Regions from separate parts of the Thermosipho sp. 1070 genome, predicted to be linked through region 1. Evidence: predicted binding sites of a transcription regulator. Region 1 holds the regulator's gene; the other holds the start of a gene.

Evidence for each region. The regulator HrcA, encoded in region 1, represses chaperone genes, less so after heat shock. The targets are predictions, from matches to a motif close to ATTAGCACTCNNANNNTNNGAGTGCTAAT.
Region 2: a site for HrcA is predicted at 13,425-13,453, ahead of dnaK (molecular chaperone DnaK). Genes of this name have one in related genera too.

The regions. Positions count from the first base shown of each region.
Region 1 covers NZ_CP007121.1:327,805-342,787, reverse strand. Annotated here, with positions in the region: gene Y592_RS01670 (YicC/YloC family endoribonuclease) at 1-218, shown strand, start outside; gene Y592_RS01665 (DUF370 domain-containing protein) at 235-519, shown strand; gene gmk (guanylate kinase) at 521-1,153, shown strand; gene Y592_RS01655 (DNA-directed RNA polymerase subunit omega) at 1,137-1,364, shown strand; gene Y592_RS01650 (M42 family metallopeptidase) at 1,385-2,389, opposite strand; gene Y592_RS01645 (M20/M25/M40 family metallo-hydrolase) at 2,389-3,414, opposite strand; gene Y592_RS01640 (radical SAM/SPASM domain-containing protein) at 3,502-4,443, shown strand; gene Y592_RS01635 (MFS transporter) at 4,436-5,617, shown strand; gene Y592_RS01630 (FKBP-type peptidyl-prolyl cis-trans isomerase) at 5,673-6,092, shown strand; gene trhA (PAQR family membrane homeostasis protein TrhA) at 6,089-6,721, shown strand; gene Y592_RS01620 (transcription repressor NadR) at 6,847-7,353, shown strand; gene Y592_RS01615 (MFS transporter) at 7,350-8,618, shown strand; gene hrcA (heat-inducible transcriptional repressor HrcA) at 8,735-9,748, shown strand; gene Y592_RS01605 (nucleotide exchange factor GrpE) at 9,776-10,327, shown strand; gene dnaJ (molecular chaperone DnaJ) at 10,332-11,453, shown strand; gene nadE (NAD(+) synthase) at 11,437-12,285, shown strand; gene Y592_RS01590 (glycerate kinase type-2 family protein) at 12,287-13,498, shown strand; gene Y592_RS01585 (2-hydroxyacid dehydrogenase) at 13,503-14,459, shown strand; gene Y592_RS01580 (secondary thiamine-phosphate synthase enzyme YjbQ) at 14,563-14,973, shown strand; gene Y592_RS01575 (sigma-54 interaction domain-containing protein) at 14,976-14,983, shown strand, end outside.
Region 2 covers NZ_CP007121.1:1,262,820-1,277,802, forward strand. Annotated here, with positions in the region: gene Y592_RS06350 (OadG family protein) at 1-155, opposite strand, end outside; gene Y592_RS06355 (acyl-CoA carboxylase subunit beta) at 166-1,704, opposite strand; gene mce (methylmalonyl-CoA epimerase) at 1,719-2,126, opposite strand; gene Y592_RS06365 (cyclic nucleotide-binding domain-containing protein) at 2,191-2,508, opposite strand; gene Y592_RS06370 (hypothetical protein) at 2,495-3,211, opposite strand; gene secA (preprotein translocase subunit SecA) at 3,216-5,783, opposite strand; gene minC (septum site-determining protein MinC) at 5,780-6,397, opposite strand; gene Y592_RS06385 (YfbR-like 5'-deoxynucleotidase) at 6,410-7,456, opposite strand; gene Y592_RS09280 (HesA/MoeB/ThiF family protein) at 7,486-7,821, opposite strand; gene Y592_RS09285 (HesA/MoeB/ThiF family protein) at 7,848-8,138, opposite strand; gene Y592_RS06395 (hypothetical protein) at 8,202-8,420, opposite strand; gene Y592_RS06400 (metallophosphoesterase family protein) at 8,481-9,170, shown strand; gene Y592_RS06405 (DMT family transporter) at 9,167-10,000, shown strand; gene flgB (flagellar basal body rod protein FlgB) at 10,026-10,409, shown strand; gene flgC (flagellar basal body rod protein FlgC) at 10,421-10,834, shown strand; gene fliE (flagellar hook-basal body complex protein FliE) at 10,840-11,127, shown strand; gene Y592_RS06425 (Hsp20/alpha crystallin family protein) at 11,159-11,587, opposite strand; gene dnaK (molecular chaperone DnaK) at 11,604-13,394, opposite strand; gene Y592_RS06435 (YbjQ family protein) at 13,544-13,876, opposite strand; gene estD (esterase EstD) at 13,891-14,983, opposite strand, start outside.

The DNA.
Region 1 (14,983 bases):
AAGAAATATCGAGGTTAAATAGCCATATCGATAGAATGCAAGAGTTAATACTAAAAGATGAACCGGTCGGCACTCTATTGAATTTTTTAACACAAGAAGTACATAGGGAGTTTAATACTATACTTTCAAAGAGTAGAATGCTAGAAATAACGAACCTAGCTTTAGAAGGTAAATATGTTAACTCACAATTGAAAGAACAAATACAGAATATAGAATAATCTGGGAGGTGTAAATATGTTTGGTCTTATTAATATTGGTTTTGGAAATGTGATTGCTGGTGATAGGATAGTTGCTATAGTAAATCCAGAAAGTGCCCCTTTAAAAAGATTAAAAGAGGATGCAAAAGAAGAAGGAAAACTTATAGATGCAACGTATGGTAGAAAGACAAGGGCAATCCTTATATCAGATAGTAATCATATTATATTAAGTGCTATCCAACCAGAAACAATTGCACAAAGATTTATGCAATCTTTCTTTGAAATAGAAGAACAACTAGAAAGAATAAGAAGAAAGGGATAGTATGAAAGGAACTTTAATAGTTGTAAGTGGACCGTCAGGGGTCGGAAAAACAAGTATAATAAGTGCTTTGTTGAATAAATTGGATAAAGTGGTTTTTTCCGTATCATGTACGACACGGCCACCAAGGCCTGGAGAAATTGATGGTGTTGATTATTTTTTTATTTCAAAAGAAAAATTCATGGAAATGCGAGACAACGGAGAGTTTTTAGAATGGGCAAAAGTTCATGGGAATTTATACGGTACTCCTAAAGAATTTGTAGTTGAAAATATAAAAAAAGGTTATAGAATAATATTAGATATAGATGTACAAGGTGCATTGCAGGTAAAGAAAAATTTTGATGATGCGGTATTTGTTTTTGTAGCACCTCCTAGTTATGAGGTTTTAAGAGAGAGGTTGTTAAAGAGAGGTACGGAAAATAAGCAATCAATGTTAAAAAGACTTGAAAATGCGAAATGGGAAATGTCTCAAATCGATGCATTTGATTATTTGATTATAAATAACGACCTTGAAAAATCTATAGTTGCTATGAAGTCAATAGTTATAGCTGAATCCTATAAAACTAGGCGTATTTTAGACGAAAAATTAAGAATAAATTTGTTTAAAGGGGTGTTAAAAGATGAGACCAGTTATTAATTACGACAAGCTTTTGGAGAAAATACCGTATAAGTTTGCTATTCCCATTGCTGTTGCAAAAAGAGCGGAAAATTTAAAGGAATTTGCACATCCTTATGTTGAAACATGGGACAATAATTACGTGAGCATTGCCTTTAAGGAGCTAAGTGAAGGATATGTTAGAATCAAAAATGAAGAGATTTTGAAAGTGCTTATTCCAGAGGTGAAATAAATGGCTCCATTTGGAGCCATTTATTTTATAGGAGCATTCTCAAGGAATGTTTTTAATAATAAATACGTGTTTTTATAATCATTTAGATCAATGACTATTAATGGACTGTGTATATACCTTGAAGGTATAGAAATTACAGCTGCTGGTACACCATAGGCACTTCTTGCATATCTTGCGGCGTTAGTTCCTCCTGCTGTTCTTCTTTTGTATTGGAAGGGGATATTGTTTTCCTTTGCTGTATTTACCAATGTTTCAAATAATCTTTTATCTATTACATATCCAGAATGCATAAAAGTTAGAGCAGGACCATCTCCAATATGTGTAGCCCAAAGTTCTTTGTCAAGTTCTGGATTATCCCCTGCGGTAGTAGTCTCAATTGCTATTGCAAAGTCTGGTTTTATTTGTTCAACTACAACAGCAGCACCCCTTAACCCAGTTTCTTCCTGAACACTGAAGACAAAGTATAAGTCATATTCTGACTTTATGTTGTCTTCAATGAGATCTATTAATATACTACATCCACCTCTGTCATCAAATGCTTTTCCAGTTGCGAAATTGTTTATTTCTTTGTATTTTGTGGTAAATGATGCATAATCTCCTATTTTTACTTTTTTTTCAGCTTCCTTTTTTGACGAAAACCCCGCATCAATTCTTAATTGTGAAAATTCGGGGGTTTTTAGTGGATTATCTTGCAAATGTATGGCTTTAAATCCTATAACTCCTATTATTTCATCATTAATTATCACTTTTTTTCCAATTGCAACCCTGGGATCTATGCCGCCAACTGGCATAAAAGATAGAGTGCCATCTTCGTTTATATTTGTTATCATAAATCCTACTTCATCCATGTGTGCATCTAATACTACTTTTGTCTTTCCATTTCCCTTTTTTAAAGCAATGAGATTTCCAAGGTTATCAACCCAAAATTTATCAACTTTATCTTTTATCTTTTCAATTATAAATTCCCTAACTTTATGTTCATTACCAGATACTCCGTTAATTTCTGAAAGTTCTTTAAGATACATTATTGCACCTCCAATTCAGAGATAGTAAATGCCATGAGTTTTGATATTTTTTCTACATCATCTATGGAAATTTTTTCGTATGGTGTGTGCATATATTTAAGTGGTATAGATAGTAACTGTGTTTTTATACCCTTTCTGGTTAGTTGTACTTCGTCTGTATCTGTACCGCTTCTACGTGGGATAGGTTCAAATTGAATAGGAATTCCATATTCTTTTGCTGTATTTTGTACCAATTCGTTGAATTTTTTATCTACTACTGGTCCTATTGCAACTACTGGACCTTTGTTTATCTCTATTTTTTCAAAGCCAGGAATATTTTCATTACCGTGTGTTACATCAATTACAAATGCATAATCTAAATCCGAAAAATACGCTGCAGTAGGTGCACCTGGACCACCTATTTCTTCTTGAGTTGAAAAGATAAAATATACGTCAACTTCGTGTTTTATTTTTTGCAATAATGATGCTGTTTTGATTAGAGAAACACAACTTGCCCTGTTGTCGAGTGCTGGAGCAAATACGTAGTTATTTTGTTCAAAGCCTTCTATTTCATCCAAAACAACTAAGTCACCAACTGAGATCTCTTTCCAATCTTTATTGATACTTATATCTAAAAACAGATAATTAAATGTTGGTACTTTTCCTCTTTCTTCTTTTTTTTGCAAATGGGGTGCTAAAAAACCAAATATACCATCAAATGTTTTGTTTTTTCTAGATATAATCTTTGCACGTTGCCCAATTACCACTTTTGGATCCCAACCGCCTATTGGTGAAACATAGGCAAAACCTTTTTCATCTATTTTTGAAATAACAAATCCCAGTTGATCAACATGTGCAAATAATCCAACTTTTCCCTTTCCCTTTCCCTTTCCTTTTTTTACACATACTAAGCTTCCGAGTTTTGTTTTGAAGATTTCATCGGAAAAATCTTTCATTATTTCTTCAATAGTATTAACAGCATTTGATTCAAAGCCCGATGGTCCTGGAATTGATGTCAATTTTATAATTAATTCTTTTGTATCCACTTTATCCCTCCTTTAATTTTTCTAACAAGATTTTATCACAATTTTAAAGAATTTGGTATATACTAATAAAAAGAAAGGAGGAGAGATATGAGAAGACCAAAGATTGTTGAATTTGAACTTACCACAGCTTGTAACTATGCGTGTAAACATTGTTATTGTAATGCGGGGAAAAAGTCAAAAGTAGAACTTTCAATTGAACAGGTTAAACACGTACTTGATGAATTAAAAAGTGCACATGTAGAAACAGTAGATTTGATTGGTGGAGAACCTTTGGTAAGACCTGATATTTACGAAATAATTGAATATGCTGTTGGTATTGGACTAGATGTGATGTTAAATACAAATGCATCCCTTGCAAGTAAAGAAGTTGTAAAAAAAATAAAAAAGATTTATCCACAACTTAAAGTGGGAATTTCCTTTGATGGAAGTTTGCCAGATATACACGAATTTATACGTGGAAAAGGAACTTTTGATAAAACTTACAAAGGTTTTATGAACTTTGTAGAAGCAGGTTTTGACGTTACAATCTTGCATGTTATCAACAAAAAAAACTATTTGTACTTTGAAGATATGATAAATTTTGCTAAAAAGCATCGTGTTTCACTATATGTAGATAGATTTGTTCCAGTTGGAAGGGGACAATTGTACAAAAAAATTTTAACACCAAATAAGAAAGAGATAGAATATGTAAGACACTTGATTGAAAAGCACAAGAATAGTATTAATTTTTACGTTGAAGAAAATATTTCAGGAGGGTTATGTTCTGCTGGGAGGACTCATGCATCGGTATTGGTAGACGGTACTGTTGTACCTTGTGGGCATTTTAGATACGATAAAGAATATTACATGGGAAATTTGAATGAAAAATCTTTTGAAGAAATATGGAAAAGTTACGATCCAGATGTTTTATTGGATGCTTGTAAAGCATGTAGTATGTTTAAAAGGTGTTTTGGTGGTTGTAGGGCTTTTGCGAAAAATATGGATTTAAAATATGATCCTATTTTTTGCGAGGTTGAGAGTAATGATTAAAAAAGACAAACAATTTAGAAAATTTCAAGCGTATGGTTTTTTGAAGAATCTACGTTTCTTTGAACCGTTTTTTATATTGGCTTTTTTGTCTGCAGGTTTAAATTATTTTCAAATTGGTGTACTTTATACGATAAGGAGTTTAGCAACAAATATCTTGGAAGTTCCAACGGGAGTATTTGCAGATTTATACGGTAGAAGAAAATCCATGATTTTTTCCATGATTTCTTATATAATTTCATTTCTCGTATTTTACTTTTTTAAATCCTTTCTTCTTTTTGTTGTTGCTATGATTTTTTTCTCATTTGGTGAGGCATTTAGAACAGGGACACACAAGGCTATGATTTTCCAGTATTTGAAATTGAACAATATGGAGGATTTAAAAGTTCAGTATTATGGAGCAACTCGCGCTGCGTCACAATTGGGTTCTGCTTTAAACTCTTTGCTTGCGGCAGTTATTGTCTTTTTTAGTGGGGATTACAAATTAATTTTTCTTTTGGCAGTTATACCTTATGTTGTTAATCTCGTAAATCTCTCTACTTATCCTAAAGACCTTGATTTTTCATCTAAGAAGTCAAAAAAGGAAACTTTGAAGGATTTTTGGGGAGCTATCTCAAACTGGAAGACTCTAAAATTACTTTTAAATGCCACGAGTTACTCTGCAATATTTAAAAGTTTAAAGGATTATTTACAACCAGTTATTGAGTCATTTGCCTTAACTATTCCCATTTTTTTGGGAGTATCAAAGGAAAAGAGAACATCTGTTTTGGTGGGAATAATTTATTTTGGACTTTATATACTTACTTCAATGGCATCGAGAAATTCCTGGAAGTTTAAGAAGGGATTAAATTTAACGCTCTTTTTGGGTGCGATAACCGTGATTTTAATAGGTATTTCGTATGTATATAAATTGTATTTTCTCTCTATTATTTTCTTTTTCTTTTTGTACATTTTGGAGAATATCAGAAGACCTATTGCTGTGTCGTATATTAGTGAAAAATCGGAGGCCCTTGCATCTGTATTATCGGTTGAATCTCAAGTAAAAACATTTTTAAGTGCTATGTTTTCATTTTTGATGGGGTTTTTGAGTAATGAATATGGAATTGGAGTAGGAATAATGGTACTAGGAGCTATTTTATTAGTGTTCTCACAAATCTTTAAATGTAAAGATTTGTAAAATTTCTTTTGTGATGTATAATTAAGTAGTACTTTTAATTTTGTGAGGTGGTATTATGGGTATAAAAAAAGGAGATAAGGTATTGGTACATTATGTGGGAAGATTTGAAGATGGAGAAATTTTTGATAGTTCAGAAGGAAAAGAACCATTACAATTTGTAGTTGGGGAAAGACAGGTTATTCCTGGTTTTGAGGAACAAATTATTGGTATGGAGGTAGGCGAAAAAAAGACAATAAATGTTCCCTATGATAAGGCTTATGGAGAATATAGAGAAGATTTGGTTTTCCCCGTTGAAAAGGAAAAATTACCAGAAGATGTACAAGTGGGTCAATTTTTTGAAGTACATCAACCAGATGGTGGAACTTTTGTTGTTAGAGTTTCAGAAGTTAATGAAGATAAGATTATGCTCGATGCCAATCATCCTTTAGCGGGTAAAAATTTAATATTCGACATTGAAATAGTTTCCATATTATGAAAAATATAGAGAAATATTCATTGGGTGAGGAAATAGCAAATGCAATAACCCATGGAATAGGGACTTTGATAGCATTATTTGGGCTTGTTTGGTTGATAGTGTATGCTTCGATGAGTGGTGGAGTACTAAAAATTGTTTCTTTTACAATATTTGGCGTTACGCTGTTTTTGCTTTATTTAATTTCTACATTGTATCATGGGATAAGTTATAGGAAGGCTAAGGCTATATTTGAAATAATGGATCATTCTGCTATTTTTTTACTAATTGCTGGAACTTATACTCCATTTTTATTGCTGGTTATTAGTGGAAGACTTGGATGGATTTTGTTTTCAATAATGTGGGTGCTTGCAACTATTGGCATTGTATTTAAAGTATTTTTTGTTAGAGAATATATGGTAATTTCTACACTTATTTACATTGCAATGGGATGGATGATAGTGTTTTTTATAAAAAATTTATGGGTCAATTTTAATGAGCGAGGAATAATTTTGTTGGTCTTAGGTGGTTTGGCCTATACAATTGGTACTATTTTCTATATGTATAGAAAGATAAAATTTCATCATATGATATGGCATCTGTTTGTAATTTTAGGTAGTATTTTCCATTATTTTGCAGTACTTTCAATTTGAAATAATTTTAATATGTAGGTTTGGCAAAATCCAGGTAAATAGATTCAGGGTAACCTGGATTTTTTTTGTGTACTGTATTTGACATTTGCTGTGTAAAAATGTAAACTAATAATTGAGGTGATAAAATGAAAGAAAGATTAAAAAAGATTTTGGTGATTTTATCTGAATCAAAAGGTCCCGTTAAAGGTAAGGATTTGGCGGAAATGTTGGGAGTTAGTCGGCAGATAATAGTTCAAGATATATCCGTTTTAAAGACAAAAGGGCACAAGATTTTTTCAACAAGAGATGGTTATATTCTAGAAAAGAAAAAAGATTTTATCAGAAAGATGATTGCCGTAAAGCATTCTGAGGACGAGATTTACGATGAACTTTTGAAAGTTGTAAAAGCTGGAGGAAAGGTAATAGATGTTATAGTTGAGCATCCTCTTTACGGTGAAATTAATGGTAGGCTTGATATTGCAACACTGGATGACGTTGCAAAGTTTATGGCCCTTATGAAGAGTTCAAATGCAACTCCGCTTTTAAAATTATCCGGAGGTGTTCACATACATACTATAGAAGCTCCAAATAAAGAGGTTATGGAAAAGATATTAGAAGCTTTAAAGGATTATCTTTTGGAGGTGAAAAAGTGAAAATCGATCAAGTCATTGATAGTGTAGTTTCAAAAGAAAAACAAAGAAATCTCTTAATTTTGACTTCTTTAATATGGATAGTAGGCTCTGCTGGTGTTATGGTTATGCCATTTGTCCTTCCGAATTTAATTTCAGAATGGCAACTTTCAAAAACCATGGCAAGTTCTCTTGTTAGTGCAACCTTTTTAGGCATGCTTTTTGGTGCATTGTTGTCCGGTGTGATTTTGGATTACTTTGGCAGAAAGACCGGTACTATTTTTTACTTGTTAATTTCCGTGATTTTTACTGTATTGTTTGGTTTTTCAAAGGGATATTCAATAGCTTATTTATTGAGATTTTTATCTGGTTTTGGATATGGAGGACTTTTGCCTTCGGCGAATACTTATCTTTCTGAATTTACATCGATAAAACTTAGAGGAAGGTATTTAGTATATTTGGAAACCAGTTGGGCAATTGGAAGTATATTAATAGCACTTTTTGCGGTAACTTTTGGAGAAAGATTTGGATGGAGATGGAATTTTTATATTTTTTCATTAGGGTTGTTGATATTAATAGCACTTTTAAAAAATTCTGAAACTCCAAAGTATCTTTTTGAAAAAGATGGTATAAAAGCTTTAAAAGAGAGATATGGTGATGTTCCAGGTAGTATTGAAAGCGTGGAAAAGGTGAAAGTTACTTTTGGTGCTTTGTTTAGAAGTAGATACATTAAACAAACTATTTTGGTTATGATATCTTGGTTTGTCGTAAGCTTTGTGTATTACGCACTTTTTTCATGGGCACCTAGGGTTTTTGTGGAAAACCTTTCAATTACCATAACTAAAGCAAAATGGTATACATTTTTTGTATATCTTGCCCAATTGCCTGGGTATCTTTCTGTGGCGTATTTAATAGAAAAATGGGGAAGGAAAAAGACTTTATCCGTGTATTTTATAGGAATGGGACTTTCTTCGTTTTTCCTATTTCTTGCCTCTGGAAATATTACGTTTTTGTTTGTTGTTTTAGTTCTTTCGTTCTTTACTTTAGGAGTCTGGGGATTAGTATATGCGTACACCCCAGAGTTATTTCCCACCTCATTTAGAGGTACTGCAAATGGAGTAGCAGGTGTAATGGCAAGAGTTGCTGGAATAATAGCACCATACTTTACGGGATACTTTGTTGATAAATCCATAGTTGCCGCGCTTTCATATACTGCGATATTTTCAATTATTACAGGTCTATTAGTATTGATTCTTGGTGTGGAAACTAAAGATAAGCCAGTTGGATAATTTTGGGCATCTTATGATGCCCATTTTTTGTTTAATTGACTGTTCAATTTTTTTATGTTATACTATTATCAGACAAAGTATGAGAGTGATAATTCCTCTGATAAAGAGGTGAAAATATGAAAGATTTGTCCGATAGACAAAAGAAAATTCTATATTGTTTAGTTAGAGAGTATGTAAAATCTGGTATTCCAGTAAGTTCCCAAAAAGTTTTAGAAACAACGAATTTAGAGTGGAGTGGGGCAACTGTTAGAAACGACATGAGAAAGTTGGATTATTTAGGATATGTTTTTCAACCCCATACTTCTGCGGGACGTATTCCTACGGACAAGGGGTTGAAGTTTTATGTAAATGAAGTGTTAAAGGTGAGAAAGGAGACAAAAAAGGTAGGTTCTTCGATAGATGTTAGAACGGACTTTCCGATAGGTGATTTGGATAAAGTCATACGAGGTGCTGCAAAGCTTTTATCAAATACTTTAAAGGCCTTTGTTATTATAGAAAAACCTAATCCCATGAATCTCAGAATTAGAAGGATTGTCCTAACTCCAGTTACAAAGACATTTTCCATTGTGAACATTATTACTGAATTGGGACTTACTTCTGTTCTTCCTATACAACATTCCGAAATTTCTAATATATTGGAAATTGAAGAGTTTTTGAATAAAAGTCTTGATGGAATACTTTTGAGTGATTTTAAATTAAAATTAAAAGAAGTGGTTGAAAAGTTTTCATGGGTTGGTGGTAGATTAAAAGAATTTATAGAACTTTCTGAAAGAATTGCGTCTGAAAAATACGATGAATATATTATTGAAGGAGTATTTAATCTTGTGAATGCAAAGAAATTTGGTGAAGATAAATTAAGAGAAATTGTAAAAATTTCTACAAATTCTGAATTTTACCCGCAAATTTTTTCACTAGGTGAAGGAATATACGTAGGAAAGGAACATAATATAAGAAATTTTGAGCAATATGCAGTTTTGATAATGCCTTATTTTGTCTTTGAGCGAGAAGTGGGGAGAATTGCCGTAATTTTTGATAAATTTAGTGATTACTCTAAGGTATTTGATAGTGTGGAATATGTGGTAAACAGACTTACTGAATATTTTACTATTGTTGCAAGAAATGTTGAATAATTGGAGGTGATTGAAGTGGAAAAAGAAATGAAAAATGAAATAAAGAATGAAGAAAAGAAAGAAGAAAGGAAAGAAGTGGCAAAAGAGAAAAAAACACCAGAGAAAATTGTGGAAGAACAAAAAGAAAAAATAAAGAAATTAGAGTTACAGTTAAAAGAATTTGAAAATTATGCACGTGTATTAAAATCTCAATTTGAAAATTACAAAAAAGATGTACTCAAAGAAAAAGAACAAATAGCAGTTTCAACGATGGGAAGGATTTTGGAAAGATTTTTGCCAATTTTAGATGATTTTAAAAGATCATTTTCGAATGCAAATGATGAAGAAAGAAATACACAATTTTACAAGGCAATTGAATTGATTTATAAGAATTTATTTAAATTGTTGGAAGGTTTTGGACTTGAAGAAGTTAAAGTAGGTAATAAATTTGATCCATTTGAACATGAAGCAGTAGAAAGAGTTGAAGATGAGGAAAAAGAAGAATATTCTATTGTAGAAGTTGTGGAGGATGGGTATAAGTTTAAAGGAAGGATTTTAAAACCTGCAAAGGTTAAGGTCTCGGTAAAGCCTAGGAGGTGACTTTATGGCAAAAAAAGATTATTATGAAATTCTTGGCGTTTCAAGGAACGCATCCCAAGATGAAATAAGACAAGCGTATAAGAAGCTTATAAAAAAATGGCATCCTGATAGAAATTATGAAAATAAAAAGTTAGCAGAAGAAAAATTTAAGGAAATTCAGGAAGCATATGATGTGCTTTCTGACCCTGAAAAGCGAGCAATGTATGATAGATATGGTTATGTGGGAGATGTGCCACCAAATGCCGGGGGCGGATTTGGTGGATTCGGTGGTTTTGAGGATATTTTTAAAGACTTTGGTGATTTTATAAACAACGATATTTTCAATATTTTCTTTGGTGATCAAAGAACATCTTCAAGAAAGAGAGCAAAAAGACCAAAAAGAGGAGAAGATATAAATATTTCCGTTGATGTGTCTTTTGAGGAGTTGTTTACCGGAATAAGAATACCGCTTGAATATGATAGATACGAGGTTTGTGAACATTGTAATGGTGAAGGAGTTGAGCCTGGTAGTGGTTGGATTACTTGTCCAAAGTGTCATGGGACGGGTACAGTTAGAGAAGAAAGGAGAACATTTTTAGGTGTTATTGTAAACCAATATACGTGTAATCATTGTGGTGGAACAGGAAAAATTCCTGGGGAGAGTTGCCATACTTGTGGTGGAACAGGAAGGATAAAGAAAAGATATAAGGTTGAAGTTAACATTCCAGCTGGTATTGAAAATGGAACTATCTTGAGAATACAAAGAGGAGGGAATGCCGGGTATAATGGAGGAGAATATGGTGATTTGTATGTTCACGTAAGGGTTGTTGGATACTCTGATTTTGAAAGAAAGGGAAATGATTTAATTAAAGAGATTAAAATAGATTATTTGGAAGCAATTTTAGGTACAAAGGTAAAAATTAGAATGCCAAATGGTAAAATAAAAGAGGTAAAAATTCCAGCGGGTGTTCAACATGGACAAGAAATATATGTATATGGTGAAGGATTGCCTGATATGAGAACGGGGAAAAGAGGAGATTTAATTTTGAGGGTTAGAGTTGAGATTCCAAGTAGGGTATCAAGAACTGAAAAAAAGTTATTAAAAGAGATAGCAAAGTTGAGGGGAAAGGATGTTGAAGAGGGTTGAAGAATTTTTAAAGAATTTTTTTAAAGAGTATAGATTTTCAGGAGCTGTTTTGGGGGTAAGTGGGGGAGTTGATTCTGCGGTAGTCCTTGGTTTATTAGTGAGAGTGTTAGAAAAAAGTAGAATAAAATGTTTTATCCTTCCAGAGAGAGATAGTCCAAGAGATTCAATAAAAGATGCAAAGTTTGTTTGTGAGCATTTTAATGTTGATTATGAAGTTAAAAATATAAGTAGAATAGTTAGAAAATTTGGAGTTTATAAATATTATCCACCAGCTTTATTTGTTCCCTTTAAAGTAAAAGAAAGATATGCAAAAAGTAGATGGAATAAGTATAAGAACGAAGGTAATCCGTTTGAATTTGATGTCTTAGGGATAGAAGATGAAGAATTTCTAAAAGGAATAAGTTATTATAGAATAAAGCATAGGGTTAGAATGGTTTATTTGTATAAAGAAGCTGAAAAGAGAAACTATGCAGTGGTTGGTACAACTAACAAGACGGAATTTTTAACAGGTTTGTACGTAAAATGGGGGGATGATTCTACAGATGTTGAACCTTTACTTCATCTTTATAAAACGGAAGTGTACAAGTTGGGGAAAATTTTAAACGTTCCAGAAAGAATCCTTGAAAAACCTGCCTCACCAGATTTGATACCTGGCCTTAGTGATGAAGAAGTCTTTGAATTAGACTATCCCACTTTAGATAGGATCCTAAAGAAAATAGTAGAAAATAAAGACTTATCCGATGAAGATCCAGAAAAAGTAAAAAAAGTAAAGAAATTATATGAGATTGGGAAGTTTAGAAATAAAGTAAGAAATATTAGCATTGAGGGATAATATGAAGGATATAGCCAAGAAGATAATTTTAGAAACATTTGATCAAATAAGTCCAGAAAAGTTGGTTTTGGAAAAGTTAAAAAAGATGAACTTGAAAAAGGTTTATGTACTTTCTATTGGAAAAGCAGCGTGGCGTATGGCGAAAGCTGTATCTGAGTATTTGGATGTAGTATATGGGATTATAATTACAAAGTATGGATATTCATTTGGGGGTATAAAAAACTTCGATATTTTTGAAGCAGGACACCCCATACCGGATGAAAATTCACTAAAGTATACAAAGTTTGCCATTGAAAAATTGAGGAAATTAACGCAAGATGATGTTTTGTTGTTTTTGATTTCAGGAGGAGGTTCTTCTCTTTTTGAATATTTGGAAGAAGGTGTAACACTTGAAGATTTGAGAAACATAACAAATGATTTATTGAGAAAGGGTGCAAATATTGAGGAAATTAATATAATAAGGAAAAAAATTTCTAAGGTAAAGGGCGGAAAATTTCTTTCTTTAATTAATGCAAAGGTTGTACCACTTGTGTTATCGGATGTGTTAGGAGATAAATTAGAATACATTGCTTCTGGACCTGTTTATCCAGATAATAGTACTTTTAATGATGTAAAGAAAATAGTTGAAAAATATAAAATAAACTTGAACGAAAATATATGGAATGTTTTACAAAAGTGTGCAAAAGTCCAAAGAAAAATTTCTCATTACATTGTAGGTAATGTGGATTATGCGTGTAAAAAATTGGAAGAAAGTGCAAAAAAATACGGTTTTAATACATACATATTAACAACACAATTAACTTGTCAGGCAAGAGAAGCGGGAAAGTTTTTGGCAAGTATTGTAAAAAGCGAAAATTCCTTTAAAAAGCCTTATTGTTTAATATTTGGTGGAGAAACTGTGGTAAAGGTAAAGGGAAATGGTCTTGGTGGAAGGAATCAAGAGCTTTCTTTTTCAGCTGCTATCGAAATAGAGGAAATTGATAATGTAGTTATTGCATCTGTAGGTACAGATGGTACAGATGGGCCTACAGATGCAGCAGGTGGTATAGTCGATGGAAATACTGTTAAAATCGTTAGAGAGAAAGGTTTTTTACCAGAGGATTTTTTGGAGAATAATGATACGTATAATGCTTTAAAGATTGCAGGTGATTTGTTTATTAGTGGTCCTACAGGAACAAATCTAAACGATATAGGTTTTATACTTAAGAGGTGAGAATATGAAAGCTATAGTACTAACAAAGATTACTGAGTATTTTAGAAAAAAGATGGAGGATTACAAAGAAATTGAGTGGTTTACTTCAAAGGATATAGCACGTTTAGAAGAAATGGATATAGTAATTGGTGGATTTTTAACAGAAGAGCAGGTATTGAAAGCCAAAAATTTAAAGGTAATCTTTATTCCATGGACTGGTACTGATAAATTACCTTGGAAGGTTATAAAGGAAAGAGGAGTAATTGTATCAAATTCACATGGAAATGGTAAAATGGTTGCAGAAAGAGCTATTGCCCTTTCCCTTGCTTTAATGGGGAGAGTTGTGGAGTACCACAATGATCTTAAAGAGGGGATTTGGCATGGATTTGCCGTGGGATTTAAAGAAGAGGACTATTGGTTTTCATTGCAAAAAAAGAAAGTAGCTATTTTGGGTACAGGGGTAATTGGAAGGCATATTGCAAAACTTTTAAAGGGATTTGATTGTTATATTATAGGTTTTAAAAGCAAATTAGAAGAAATAGAGGGATTTCACAAAATTACAAATAATTTGAAAGAAGCGATAGAAAATTCACAAGTTGTATATTTGGCGTTACCGTTAACTTCTAAAACGAAGAACATTATTAATGGGGAAGTTTTGTCTTGCATGGAAGGAAAGTATTTGATAAATGTGGGGCGAGGTGAACTTATAGATGAAAAAGCTTTATATAACATCTTGAAAGATAAGAAATTGAAAGGGTTTGCATCTGATGTTTGGTATAATTACCCTTCAAAAGAAAGAGAAATTATTTTACCGTATAATTATCCCATTAATATGTTTAAAAATGTTGTAATTTCTCCACATGTTGGTGGTTATACAGTAGAGGGGCAAAATGGCAGAATTGACGAGCTTTTCAAAAATATAAATGCGTTTTTAAAGGATGGAATGCCTTTGACTGTTGTTGATCCTGATCTTATGTATTAAGTAAGAATAGGAAGCATATTTATGGTATATAATAATTATGTTTAGCTTTTCTATTTAAATTTATTGGATATTTAGATATTTACATGGAAAGGTGGGGGATAAAATGAAAAGTTATACAGAATATTTATGGTTTAATACAAAGAATAGAAAAGAGTTAGTTAGGATAACAGATGTGATTGAAGAAATAGTGAAGAAGAGTGGTATAAAAGAGGGATTTTGTCTTGTATCTGCTATGCATATAACTGCTGGAATAATAGTTAATGATGATGAATCCGGTCTTCATAGAGATATATGGGAATGGTTGGAAAGGTTGGCACCTGTTGGAGAATACAATCACCATTGGACTGGTGAGGACAATGGAGATGCACATTTGAAAAGAATTTTAACACATCACCAAGTAGTACTTCCAGTAACTAATGGGGAGTTAGACTTGGGACCTTGGGAGCAAATTTTTTACGCAGAATATGATGGGCAGAGAAGAAAAAGAGTAGTTGTTAAGGTAATTGGTGAATAGGTATGGAATT
Region 2 (14,983 bases), 850 kb from region 1:
TCATTATTTAAAGTTAAGTCCTCGTGTGATTCTATTTTTTGAGGCAATTTTATTGCAGCTTTTTTTGAGAAAAATCCAAATAGTAAAAAGACAAAGTACAGTATCGTAAAAACCAAAAAAACTGTTACTAATCCTATAATGGTTATTATAAACATTCATTTCACCTCATAATGGAATGTTTCCATGCTTTTTCTTTGGTCTTGGTTCAACTTTTGTTTTGCCGTATTCAATTGATTTAGCTATCCATTTTCTTGTATTTCTTGGATCAATTATTGCATCGATGTAACCTCTTGACGCGGCAACGTATGGATTTGAGAATGCGTTTTTATATTCTTCTATCTTTTTAATTCTCATTTCCTCTGGATTTTCGGCATTTGCTATTTCTTTTTTGAAAATTATATTTGCTGCTCCTTCAGGTCCCATTACTGCGATTTCTGCGGTAGGCCATGCGGCTACAAAGTCTGCACCTAGATGTTTACTACCCATTGCAATATAGGCGCCACCGTATGCTTTTCTCAATATTATGGTAATTTTCAATGTTGTGGCTTCACTATATGCGTATAACATCTTTGCACCATGTCTTATTATTCCACCGTGTTCTTGTTTTGTTCCTGGGAGATATCCAGGTGTATCTACAAATGTGATAATTGGAATATTAAAGGAATCTAAGAATCTTATAAACCGTGCAGCTTTGTCTGAGGAATCTATATCCAAGACACCTGCAAATACGTTGGGTTGGTTTGCAACTATACCGACTGGATATCCATTAATTCTTGCAAAGCCTACCACTATATTTTTGGCAAAGTGTTCGTGAACTTCAAGAAATTCTCCATTGTCCACTATTTTTTTGATTACATTTTTTACATCATAACCTTTTTTAGAATCGGAAGATACTATATTAAGTATTGAATCATCAATTTCAAGGTTACCACCACTTGATATTTCTGGCTCTTCCATGTTGTTTTGCGGAAGGTATGACAAAAGATTTTTAATTAGTAGGATGGCATCTTCTTCAGATTTTGTAATGAAGTGTGCGTTTCCACTTTTTGAGTTGTGAATAAAAGCTCCCCCTAAATCTTCTTTTGAGATTTCTTCTCCTGTTACGGCTTTGATAACATTTGGTCCGGTTATAAACATTTGGGCTACTTTATCCACCATTATAACAAAATCTGTAATGGCAGGTGAATAAACAGCACCACCGGCACATGGTCCTGCTATTAAAGTTATTTGTGGTATTACACCAGAAGCGAGTGTATTTCTAAAGAATATTTCTCCGTAACCATATAGCGAATCTACACCTTCTTGTATTCTGGCACCACCTGAATCATTTATACCAATTATTGGGATTCCCATTTTAAGGGCAAGATCCATTATTTTGGCAATTTTTTTTGCGTGCATCTCACCTAAGGAACCACCCATAACGGTAAAATCTTGTGAAAATACAGCGACTGGTTTTCCGTTAATTTTTCCAATACCCGTTATAACTCCATCTGCAGGTAATTCTTTTTTATCTAATCCAAATTGTGTATTTCTATGTTTGACGAACTTGTCAATTTCTTCGAATGTTCCTTCATCAAATAAGAGTTGTAATCGTTCTCTTGCTGTTAGTTTTCCATTTTTGTGTTGTTTTTCAATTTGTTTTTCTCCTCCACCTTTTTCTATTTTTTCTTCCATTTCCTTTAGTTTTTTAATTAATTCTTCCATGTTTTTTCCTCCTTTTAGTGATTACCTTCAACTAATTCCAATAATATTCCACCAGTGGTTTTTGGATGAATGAAAAGAACCTTTGTTCCTCCTGCTCCTTTTTGTGGTTCTTCTGATAGAGGTTTTAATCCCATTTCTTTTGCAAGGGATATAGCTTCATTTATACCGGATACATTTACAGCTATATGATGTATACCTTCCCCTTTCTTTTCTAAAAATTTAGAAACTTCCGAATTTTCATTTATTGGTTCTAAGAGTTCAAAGCGTGTTTCTCCTATTTTCACAAAATAAACCTTTAATCCTCTTTCTGGTATTGTTTCTATATGTGTAACTTCAAGCCCCAAAAAATTCTTATATAAATTTAATCTTTCTTCTGCGTTTTTGACAACAATACCAATATGATCTATTTTGTTTGTTTTCAAACTAACCACCTCCGGTTAAATTGTAACACCGGTTTTTTATATTATCAAATTTCAAAATTATTGATTAAAGCCATCCAAGTATTTTCATAGTCCTTTTAGTAAATGATTTAAGTGCTTTTTTCTCAACATCAGTTCCACTGTATAATTCTTTGAATTCATCTGGTGAGAGTTGGTTTAGTTTTACTTTTGTTTTTGCAATGGCAGTTTCAGTGTACGGTTCGTTTAATAGGGATTCTATTCCTATAACTTCGTTTTGTTGAAGAATTTCTTCAAAGTTATTGTATATTATTTTCACTTCACCTGATTTAATTATATAAATATATGTTCCGTTATCTCCTTTTTCAAAGATTTTACTTTCTTGATTTAATTCAATTGTTTTCATTTTGCATCACCCCAACGTATTTAGCGATATCTGAGTAAAATATCCACATTATATTTCCCTCTTCTTTGTATACTAATGCAAGTAAATTAAGTGCATCATGACAAATTTGTAAATTGTCGGAATAATGTAGTAATATCTTTTTACATAATAATTTTGTTATATATCTATCACCAATTGTTGAATAAACTTTTTTGGCTGTATCCAAAATTAATTCTGCTCCAGATTTTGAATCTGGGAATTTTTTTATAAAGTTTTTTAGATAATTTACCTTTGTTATTAATTTCGAATCGTCTATATTTTCTATTAAATGTAAGGCTGTTTCTTCATCATCTGGAAGTTCACCCACACTTAACGATAATAACGTTTCCATGTGTTCAATTACATTATCAAGATTTTCATCGTCTACTATGAAATCTTCAAGAGAAAAGTTTTTTTCCGTGTTTTCCTTCCTTAAGTTTATTAACTTTCTTAGAATATTTTCAAATTCTTCTGATAAAGATACTTCTTCAATTTCAGATTCTTCTATTGCTGAAATATCACCGGACAACGGAATTTCCAGTAGATATTCTGAAACTGCTATATAATCTCCTGCTTCTAATATTACAGGTCCTGATTTTTTCATTTCTCTTACTTTACCCGATTTTAATACGTATAGTTTTCTTGGGATTTCATTTACTGTAAATATTATTCCTTGGACTTTCAAATTTTCACCTCTTTACTTTTAATCTTTTTTTTCCTTTTTTGTCTACAGCTCTTCGTTTGCGCCTATTAACCAAACTAAATTCATCGTGTTGTGTGTTGATTTTTTCCAATTCTTTTTTAGATTGTCTTTCTGTTTCATCTGAAAGCCTTTGAATGTTTAACGTATAGATTATTGTCTGTTCAAAGATCCTTGACATCATTCCATCAAACATTCTGTATGTTTCCTTTTTAAACTCTATTATCGGATCTTTTTGTCCGTATGCCCTGAGGCTTACTGCTTCTTTTACATGTTCAACTTCTTCAAGGTACTGTCTCCAATTTTCATCAATTACCCTTAATGCAATAAATTTTCCTATTTTGTGGAAATCTTCACCAAATTCTTTTTTCTTTTCTTCAAACTTTTCGATTAGTTTGTTTTTCAAAAATTCTTTTAATTCTTCTCTTATGTCTGGTATCTCTCCCGTTATATTTACAATTTTTAGACTTTCTTTTACCTTGTTGACATCACAAACATTTTGTTCGCAAAATTCTTCTAATCTTCTTTCTGTAAAATCTTCAATGGCATCTTTAAAGTGCTCATCTATATTTCCTGAGAGTAAATATTCTCTGTAGCTATAAATGGCTTTTCTTTGTGCATCCAATACAGTATCCATTTGTAGAAGATTTTTCCTGATACCAAAATTTATACTTTCTACTTTCTTTTGTACTTTTTCAATGAGTTTTGTGAGCATTGGGTGGTAGATTGGTTCTCCTTTTTCTATTTTGACTATGTTCATTATTTTTTCTAATTTTTCACCACCAAATATCCTTATTAAATCATCTTCGAGTGATAAGAAAAATATGGATTCACCTGGATCACCTTGTCTTCCAGCTCTACCCCTTAGTTGGTTATCGATTCTTCTACTTTCGTGTCTTTCTGTTCCAATTATTAAAAGTCCGCCAAGTTCTTTAACGCCGGAGCCAAGTTTGATGTCTGTTCCCCTTCCTGCCATATTCGTTGCAATTGTTACTGAATTTTTTTGACCGGCTTTCGAGATTATCTCTGCTTCTTTTTCATGATGTTTTGCATTAAGAACGTTATGAGGTATGTTTTCTTTTTTTAGCATTTTGCTAAGTCTTTCACTTTTTTCTATAGAGGTAGTTCCTACAAGTACAGGTTGCCCCTTTTCGTATCTCTTCTTAATTTCATTAACAACTGCTTGAAATTTTTCTTCTTGTGTTCTATATATCAAATCGTCTCTATCTTTTCTTATCATAGGTTTGTGTGTTGGAATTACAACAACATCCATTCCGTAAATTTGCTTGAATTCTTCTTCTTCTGTTTTTGCAGTCCCGGTCATACCGGCAAGTTTTTCATACATTCTAAAGTAGTTTTGATAAGTTATAGTTGCATAAGTTATCGATTCTTCTTTTATAGAAACACCTTCTTTTGCTTCGATAGCTTGGTGGAGACCTCCGCTATACCTTCTTCCTGGAAGAAGTCTTCCTGTAAATTCATCGACAATTACAACTTCTCCTTTATGAATAATATAATCTACATCCTTTTTAAACAAATATTGTGCTTTTAATGCGTTTAGTAAAAAATACATCTTGTTTACATGTTCAGGGTCATATAGATTGTCGATATTTAACAATTTTTCCACATGTTCGATTCCTTCGTCGGTCAATATAACCGTTTTTTTCTTTTCGTCTACTGTAAAATGTTTGTCTTTAATTAGTTTTTTGGCAATTTGGTTAAATCTTTTATAATCTGAGGCCTTTGTTTTAGATGGACCACTAATTATTAGGGGAGTTCTTGCCTCGTCTATTAAGATGCTATCTACTTCATCGACAATGGCGTAGTAGTGGCCCCTTTGAACTCTATCGGAGAGGTCTATGACTAAATTGTCCCTCAAGTAATCAAAACCAAATTCCGTATTTGTTCCATATGTAATATCGCAATGGTATGCTTCTTTTCTACTTATTTCTTTTATTTCTATTTCAAATGCAAGGGTTGCATTTTTTACCTTCTTTTCTTCGGGTAAAAATTCGTCGGAAAAATCTAATGGCCATACACTTAAGTTTTCTTTTACAGCATTTTCAAAAGCTTCTTTATTTTTCCAGATAATTTCGTACGATTTGTTTTGTGTGTTTATTATTCCTACTCTTAGTCCCAAAGCAAGATATATAGGTCCCATCCACATTGCATCTCTTTTGGCAAGATAATCATTTACAGTTACAAGATGTACACCTTTCCCCAAAAGGGCATTTAGTACAACAGGCATAGTTGCTACAAGTGTCTTTCCTTCGCCGGTTTTCATTTCGGCAACTTTACTATCGTGTAATACCATTCCACCAATAAGCTGCACATCAAAGGGTCTTAATCCGATGGTTCTTTTTGCAACTTCTCTTACTATTGCAAAAACTTCATATAGATAATCATCTATGGTTTCTTGGGTAATTTCCTTTTTTATTTTGTTTATTCTTTCAATTAATTCACTAAATTTTGAATTTTCTAAGTTTATTTCGTTGATTTTTTTTACCTTTTTCCAATATTTTTTTAAAACTCTTTCATTCTTGTCGAATAATTTCACAGTTTTTCCTCCCTTTGAACGATTTCATCAAATATTAATTTTCCACCTTTTGAATATATAAAAGTGGGATTATTATATGTTTTTGATAATTGATGTTTTATATCATTTATTTGAATTAGTGGGCTATTTAAAGAAAGTGTAAGTATATATGCAGGTGTTATTCTTAAACCGGCCTTAATTAGTCCGTGACAAGAACCGAAAATTACAACAGAACCTCCTGCATTTATTTCTGAACCCACATGTACGTTTCCAACTAAAATAATATTTCCATTGTGAGTTATTTTTTGACCGGATCTTAGATTTTTAATGAGAATGATAGTCTTCTCTTTTTCTTCTTCTTTATTTTCTACAGTTACATTTTTTTCATCGAATTCATCAGTTATTATAGCTTTAGTTTTGATATTATATTCTTCTAATTTTTCTATTATTTTTGGAACATCGCAAATTTTTTCCTTTAAATTTTTCACTTTTAAAAGTACTTTTTCTCTGCCATCAAAAAAGTGTTTGATTTCTTTCATTTTTGAATCAATATTTGAGAGTAAATTTTGAATTTTATCGTACTCATCAATGTAGAAAACAATATCGGATTTAAATGCTTTTAAGTCAAATGACAAAACACTCCCCCCTTAGAAGACAATGTCTTCTATTTCATCAATCCATTCTCCTAAATCTAATTTTTCAAATGTTTTCAAATGTTTTTTTAGATCGAAAAATACGTTTCTAAATGTTATTTCTTTGTTACCTGAAAATATTTCAAGTGAGCATTCTAATAAAGCGGCAAAATAATCTGCAATTCTAACTATTTGACCTTCAAAGGTAGAAAAAGGATCCGAAACCATATTTTCGTACTTTTTCAAATATGAAATTTTTGGATTTTCCTTTAACCATTCATTAAACATTTCTTTTTCTACCATGGATACCAACATGTCTAATTCTTTTGTTTTTTTCTTGGTTGGAGTTATAACATCTCCAGTAAAAGCTTCTGGTAAGTCGTGTAATAGTGCTCTTTTTATTATGTTTTCAACACTATCTTTTTCAAGATTTAACAGTTTTGCTATTATAAATGAAATTGCCACAACAATGAAAGAATGTCCTGCAACGGTTGTTTTTATATTTCTATATATCCTATTCCACCTTACCATGGATACCATATTCAGTGCAATTGAAAAAAATATTTTTGGTATATCATCTGGGAAGTTATTATTATATTTATTAAGTTTTTCTTCAAGTTCAAGAATGGGTTTTTTAAAATCAAAAACTTTATCATTTACTTTTGCTTCAAAAAAACTTGTGTAAATATCTGCAAATTTATCAATTGGTTCAAATTTTTCGTCTGTAAGGTTATCTAGTTGGTCTTTTTCTACTATGTTGTATAGATCTTTGAATGCTTTGTCTCTTACTTTTTCCCAGACATCTGGAGAAAGTCTTTCTACGCGCTCTTTAAGTTCAAGTGAAACATCTGAAAGTACAAGTTTGGGTAGTATTCTACTCATTCTCCATTTTACCGCTTTTTCGATTTCCATATTGTAGTATTCTCTTAAGGCAAAGGAAATTAAAAGAGTTGAATAAGCATTGTCAGCTTCGGAAAATTTTACAACTGCTGGCTTGTTATTCCATCTTTGTATTGTAAATAAATTTCCCATCATAAATATTAATTTACCGATTCCCAACATTCTCCCTCCTTTGAAAATATTTTAACACATTAAATTCTTATTGTTTCAAAGTAATTGTCTTGAAGATCAAAAAAAAGTAATTTGTTTACGAGTGCATCTTCAAGATTTCCAGATAAAATTTTTATTGCTTCCAAAACTTGAAATGATGCAGTAATTAAAACAGCAGGTGGAAATACTTGGGGTGTTGTTGGAAAAACATATCCCTTTAATATATTTAATAAGGACTTTGTAACATTTGGTAAGATTACTGTTATTTGTCCAAAAAATCTTTCTACAGCACCGTGTATTAGAGGAATATTTAATTTGTGTGATAAATCATCCAGTATAAGTCTTCCTTCTATATTATCTAGACAGTCAAATATCAAATCAACTTTTTTGGAAAAGTTTTTTGTTATTTTTGAGCGAAGATTTCAACGTTGCAGTTTGGATTAATCCTTTTCAATTTTTCTTTTGCGATTATAACTTTTTGTTTGTTTACGTCGAAATAATCAAATAGTATTTGACGATTTAAATCTGGTGGATCTATACTTTTTGGATCGTATACAACGATGTTTTTAAAACCGAGTCTAACTAGCAATTCCAAATTGGTTAAACCTAACCCACCTGCACCTGCAACCAAAATTTTTTTACTTAATATGTTTTTATCAATTAGTTTTTCATGTCTTGAAATTAATTTTTTCATAATATTATCCCCCTCCAACTGGTATTAATATTATTAGTTCTCCGTCTTCTATGCTTTCTTTGTTTAGGATATTTCACCATTATTTAGGATTATAACAGATACTTTAGTTTTTATTTTATCGTTTAATAGTAAGAAAGTTTTTTCATTTTCTATCAAAAACGATATTTTCTTATGTGTTTTTTGGCTAATTTGTTTTGAAATTTCATCGAGTGTACCAAAATTTACTTCAATTGTATTTACTCCAATTATATTTCTGGCAGCTTCTGAAAATTTTATTTTCATACTTTCGCTCCTTATTTGATATATTCCTGTTAATATTATATAATTTTTCTGGTGATTTATATGATAGTTGTTTTTAGTGATATCCATGGTTGTTTTGAGCAATTTAAAAGGTTAGTTAATTATATTGAAAGAGTTTACAGTGATATAAAGTATATATTCTTGGGCGATTTTATTGATAGAGGTAATGATTCTAAGAAAGTTGTGGACTTGGTTTTAGAGATAAAAAATAAAGTGGTACTTTTGGGTAATCATGAAGAAATGATGTTAAGATACATGCAAGGGAAACCGTCTAGTTGGCTTTCTCAAAACAATGGTGGGTTAAAGACATTGAAATCTTTTGGCAAAAAACTAAACAATTATATTCCTTTTTTCCAGGAACTTAGTTTTATACACTTTGAAAAGATAAAAGATTTTAATTTTGTATTCTCTCATGCAAATATATCAATGTCATTTCCGCTAAGAGAAGCCTTAAGTTTTAAAGGAAATTTTTGGAAATTTTTAGAAGAATATAATGTACCTTTAAAGGGGAGCAATATATGGTATAGAGTACCAGAATATATAGATGGATATGTAGTTGTGCACGGTCATACCCCCGTAAATGAACCTGTTGTTTTGAAGAAGGATGGAAAAATTTATGATATTAACATAGATACAGGATGTGTTTATGGTGGTAATTTGACGGCTATGATTATTGAAGAAAATATAACGTTTATTAACGATGATCTTAAATATTTGGAGGGGAGAATATGAAAGTTGTTGCAATAATAAATTTATTGATTGTAACTTTGATTTGGGGATTAACTTTTCCCATACAAAAGATGATTTTACCAAATATTTCTCCTTTTGCGTATAATGCGATTCGATTTTGGATTGCGACTTTACTTTCGTATTTTATTTTTGGAAGAGGGAATAAATACGGTATAATTTTAGGTGTTGTGTTAGGAATATCATATGCAACTCAAACTTGGGGACTTTCAATAACTACATCTTCAAAAAGTGGATTTATTACCGCATTTTACATAATGCTTATTCCGGTGTTTTCGTTTTACATAGAAAAAAAGAAACCATCAAAAATTCAAGTCTTCTCATTTTTGATTGCTATTGTTGGTGAATATCTTCTTTCTGGAGGTATTAATAGTATAAATATTGGTGATATTCTTACGTTTTTCTGTGCTATTTTTTATGCTTTACATGTTGTTTTAGTAACGCACTATTCCAAAAAGTCTAATGAAAAGGATTTGTTAACTTCTCAGTTTTTTATGGTAGCTTTGCTAAATACTTTATTTGGAATAAAAGGTACTTGGAATTTTAGTTTAAATGTTTTATCTGTTGCCTTGTTTACTGCGGTATTTGCCACTATATATGCGTTGATTGCACAAGCAAAATACCAAAAAATTGTAGGAAGCAATACAGCTGCATTAATTTTTGTGGGTGAGCCGATTTTTACAACGCTTTTTTCCATTTTACTTTTATCTGAGAGACTTTCGCTAATGCAAGTATTTGGGATGATTTTGACTTTGTTGGCTTTGATTTTGGCTATAATTCCCAAGAAATTTTTAGGATTTTTAAGAGAGATGTAGAATGATTAGAATGAGGAGGGGAAAGATGTTTAATACGAATTTTCATACATTAAAGATTGCAATGGATGTAGCTTTAAAAAGGCAAGAAATACATTCACAAAATATTGCAAATGCGGAAACTCCAAATTATAAAAGAAAATATATAGCATTTGAAGAATTATTAAGTGAATCGAAGATGAAGTTAAAATTAAGAACTACTTCTGCTAATCATATAAGTAATATTAAGGAAAGCATAAATCCTATCTTAAAGACACAGGAAAACACCTCCTTAACTAATGATAAGAATAACGTAGATATTGATGTCGAAATGGCTGAGATGGTTAAAAATGCTTTAAAGTATCAAACACTTTCTAGACTAATGAGTGCAAACATTGAAAGGTATAACACAGTTGTAAGAAATATTAGATAAGGAGGATTTGTATGAACGAATTTAATATAATGACAATTGCTGCAACAGGTATGTCAGCTCAAAGATTGAGAATAGATGTTATTACAAATAATCTTGCAAATTCTGAAACTACACGTACAAAAAATGGGGAACCGTACAGAAGAAAGGTTCCGGTCTTTCAAGAATTGGTTAGGAATATTAAAGGTAGGGTGGAAAATGGAGGAGTTATTGTTAAAGAAATATATGAAGATCAATCTCCTTTTAGAATAGTTTACGATCCTGCTCATCCGGATGCTGATGAAAATGGTTATGTGAAATTACCAAATGTTAATGTAGTAAGGGAAATGGTTGATATGATAAATGCTCAACGTGCGTATGAGGCAAATGTTACTGCTTTTAATACCACTAAAGCGATGATTAATAGTGCGCTCCAAATTGGGAGGTGATTTGAATGATAGATAAGGTAAATGGAATAGGAAATTATGGGAATTTAAAACCAAATTCTTTGAAAAAGCAAAATAGTGATTTTACAAGTATATTGAATGATGCTATAAAAAGTGTTAATCAACAGCAAAAAAAGGCAGAACAAATGGCAGACGATTTTGCCACAGGGAAGATAAGTAATATACACGAGGTAATTGTGGAAGCTGAAAAGGCATCAATTTCACTTAGGCTTACTGTTGAGGTAAGAAATAAGATAGTAGATGCGTATAAAGAGATAATGAGGATGCAATTTTAAAAAAGGCTTCGGGAATTCCCGAAGCCTTTTTTTATTCTACCTTTATATCTATAATTTTCTTTTCTTTTTCTACTTTTTTAGGAAGTTCAATTTTTAAAACACCATCGTTAAATTTAGCGCTTATTTTTTCTACATCTACATAATCTGGTAATACAAATGCTCTTTCAAATTGACCTTCGACTCTTTCGATAACTCTGTAGTTCTTGTTTTTATCTTCTCTGTTAAATTTTCTTTCTCCCTTTATTATTAAGGCTCCATCTTCTATTGTTATTTTTACATCATCCTTTTTCATTCCAGGAAGTTCTGCCTCAATTACAACTTCATTTTCCGTTTCATATATGTCCACTTTTGGGAAGTGAATTCTGGAACTTCTTGAAGGTTCCATGAAATCTTCAAATAATCTATCAATTTCCCTTTGAAGTTCTACAAATGGATCAAAGTAACCTCTTCTTGCTAACATAGTTTCACCTCCTTTTTTATTTACTATTTTCTGATTGTTGATTACCATTTTGTTTGTATATATATTCACCTATTTTGTTTTTCTCCCTATCAAGCTCGTCAAACAACATTTTTATTCTTGGTATATCGTTTTTGTTTATAGCATCTCTTAAGTCTTTTACTAAGTTTTCAAGTTTTTGTTTTTCGTCTTGAGGAATCTTATCACCATATTCCTTTAGGGATTTTTCTATGTAGTATGCAAGGTCGTCTGCTTTGTTCTTTAATTCCACTTCTTCTCTTCTTCTTTTATCTTGTTCTTCGAATTTCTTTGCATCCTCTATTATCTTGTTAATATCATTTTCAGAAAGTTTATGTCTTCCAGAGACAACCATAGATTGTTCTTTTCCAGTTCCTAAATCTTTTGCAGAGACATGTACTATACCGTCGCTGTCAATGTCAAAAGTAACTTCAATTTGAGGGACTCCTCTGGGAGCAGGTGGAATTCCAACTAATCTAAAGCTACCAAGCAATATATTATCCGCTGCAATTGGTCTTTCACCTTGATATACTCTAACTTCTACCTCGGTTTGACCATCTTCTGCTGTTGTAAATACTTTACTCTTCTTAATTGGTATTGTTGAATTTCTAGGAATAATTGGCTCAAATAATCCGCCTTTTACTTCAATTCCCAATGTTAATGGAGTGACATCTACTAGGACAATGTCTTTACCTTGTGCACCTTCTTCTCCAGCTAATATTGCCGCTTGAATAGCTGCTCCAACTGCAACAGCTTCATCGGGGTTCACTCCTTTATTCGGTTCTTTTCCAAAAATTTCTTTGATAAAGTTTTGTACCATAGGTACTCTTGTCATTCCGCCAACCAATATTATTTCATCAATATCTTCTGGTCTAAGTTTTGCGTCTGATAAAGCTTGTTCTATAGGTTTTCTCGTCATTTCTACTAGATCTCTAGTAAGAGATTCAAACATCGAACGTGTTAGTCTCATTTCAAGATGCAACGGACCTTCTGCGGTAGCTGTTATGTAAGGAAGACTTATATCTGTTTCTAACTTACTTGAAAGTTCAATTTTTGCTTTTTCAGCTGCATCTCTTAACCTTTGTAATGCTTGTTTGTCTTCTCTAAGGTCAACACCATGTTGTTTTTTGAATTCTTCAGCTAACCAGTCAATTATTTTTTGATCAAAGTCGTCTCCTCCAAGATGGTTATTACCAGATGTTGCGATTACTTGAATAACTCCATCCCCTATTTCAAGGATCGAAACGTCAAATGTACCTCCACCTAAGTCGTATACCAAAACTTTTTCTTCTTTTCCTTTTTTGTCGAGACCATACGCAAGTGCAGCGGCTGTAGGTTCGTTTATTATTCTTAAGACTTCAAACCCAGCTATTTTTCCAGCGTCTTTTGTTGCTTGCCTTTGTGCATCGTTAAAATATGCAGGACATGTGATTACCGCTTTTTTTATTTCGCCACCCAAATATTCTTCAGCATCTCTTTTTAACTTTTTTAATACAAATGCACTAATCTCTTGTGGGGTGTATTCCTTGTCGTTGATTTTTACTTTGTAATCTGTTCCCATTTTCCTTTTAATTGATTTTATAGTCCTATCAGAATTCAAGATTAATTGTCTTTTGGCAGGTTCGCCAACCAATATTTCACCCGATTTACTAAAAGCGACTATTGATGGTGTAGTTCTTGTACCTTCAGCATTTGGAATAACCTCAACATTTGAATCTGGTTTCATCCATGCGATTACACTATTTGTTGTTCCCAAGTCTATACCTACAACGTATTCTTTCTTATTTGCCATTTTTCCACCTCCCAGTTTATATTATATGATATTAGCACTCTATTGTCAAGAGTGATAACACAAAATTCTAAAAAACAGGAAGGCTCATGAATAAACGCCTTCCTGTGTGTTAATTTATTGTTTACTTAAAATTATAGCAAACGTAATTTTTAATTGTTATTGTTGGTTGGGGATAATTTCACTGCTGTGCCATATGCTAATATTTCTGCGGCACCGCTCATTACTGCGGCGCTGGAAAATCTTATTGATACTATTGCATCGGCTCCTAGCTTTTCTGCTTCGTCGATCATCCTTTCTATTGCTTTGTTTCTTGCTTCAGTCATCATTTCTGTATAGGATTTGATTTCACCGCCGGCCAAGGTTTTAAATGCTGCGGCTATATCTTTTCCTAGGTGTTTGGAATGTACTATGTTTCCCATAACGACTCCCAATATTTTTGTTATTTTGTACCCTGGAACTTTTTCCGTGGTAGATATTAACATAATGTTCTCCTCCTTTAATTTTTTATGAATTTTATAATTTCATCAATAACTTTTGCATCAACATGATTTTCGATTAAGTATGCATTTGGTGTTTTTTCACCTGGTATAAATAAATGAGTTAATCCATTAAAGAGTATAATTTTGGTATTGTTGGTTAAGTGTTCTTTGAATATGTTGTAGTCTTTTAAAGTTACTTGATAATCATTTTTTCCAAAAAGTATTAAAGTTTTCACCTTTCCTAAGTATTTTAATGGGTTGTAGCTTCGTAAATCATACCAATATTTTGCTTTTGCGCCTAATACAAATTCGTCATTTGGTATTTTATTTTCTTTAAGCTCTTGTAGTTTCTGTAATATTTCATTATTTGTATTTTGTAGAAACTTTAGTTGATCAGCTATTACATCTTCTAAATTTCTTGCAGGTGGGGCAAGTAATATTAATCCTGAAATATTATCATTTATTGTTGCAATGTATGGGGCTACATATGCACCAAGGCTATGTCCAAGTAGATATATCTCTTTGTAGTTATAATCCTTGAGTAATTTTATTGCTTTTAGAACATCGTTTATTATTTCTTCTTTAATTGTTATATTTTCATTTGCTTGATACAAAGTTCTTTTGTTATATCTTAATACTGCTATATTGTTACTTGACAAGGCATATGCTATATCTTTAAATATTTTGTTTGGTCCAATTGTTTCGTCCATATCTTGTGGCCCTGAACCATGTATTAAAATTACCGCGTATTTTGTGTGCTCTTTTGGAATTGTTAATTTTCCTGGAAGATCACCAACTTTTACGTCTTTTTCCACAAATTTATCACTTTTAACGTACTGTGGTATTTTATATTCTACATTTTGCGCAGGAGAGAAAAACAAGCCATCGATTTTTCCTTCTTTGTTTAGAGTGATAGATATATTTAAATTGCTTTTTTTAAACTTAGATGTGAATATGAAGACTTTATATGGTGGTTTTTCTATTATTTGCAATTTTACTATCTTTTCAAATTTTCCGTATGTTGATGTTATTTGCTGCCATATTTTTTTTATTTTTTCTATTGGAAGATGTTGTTTCATTATATTGGATGATAGATTGTACGCCACTTTG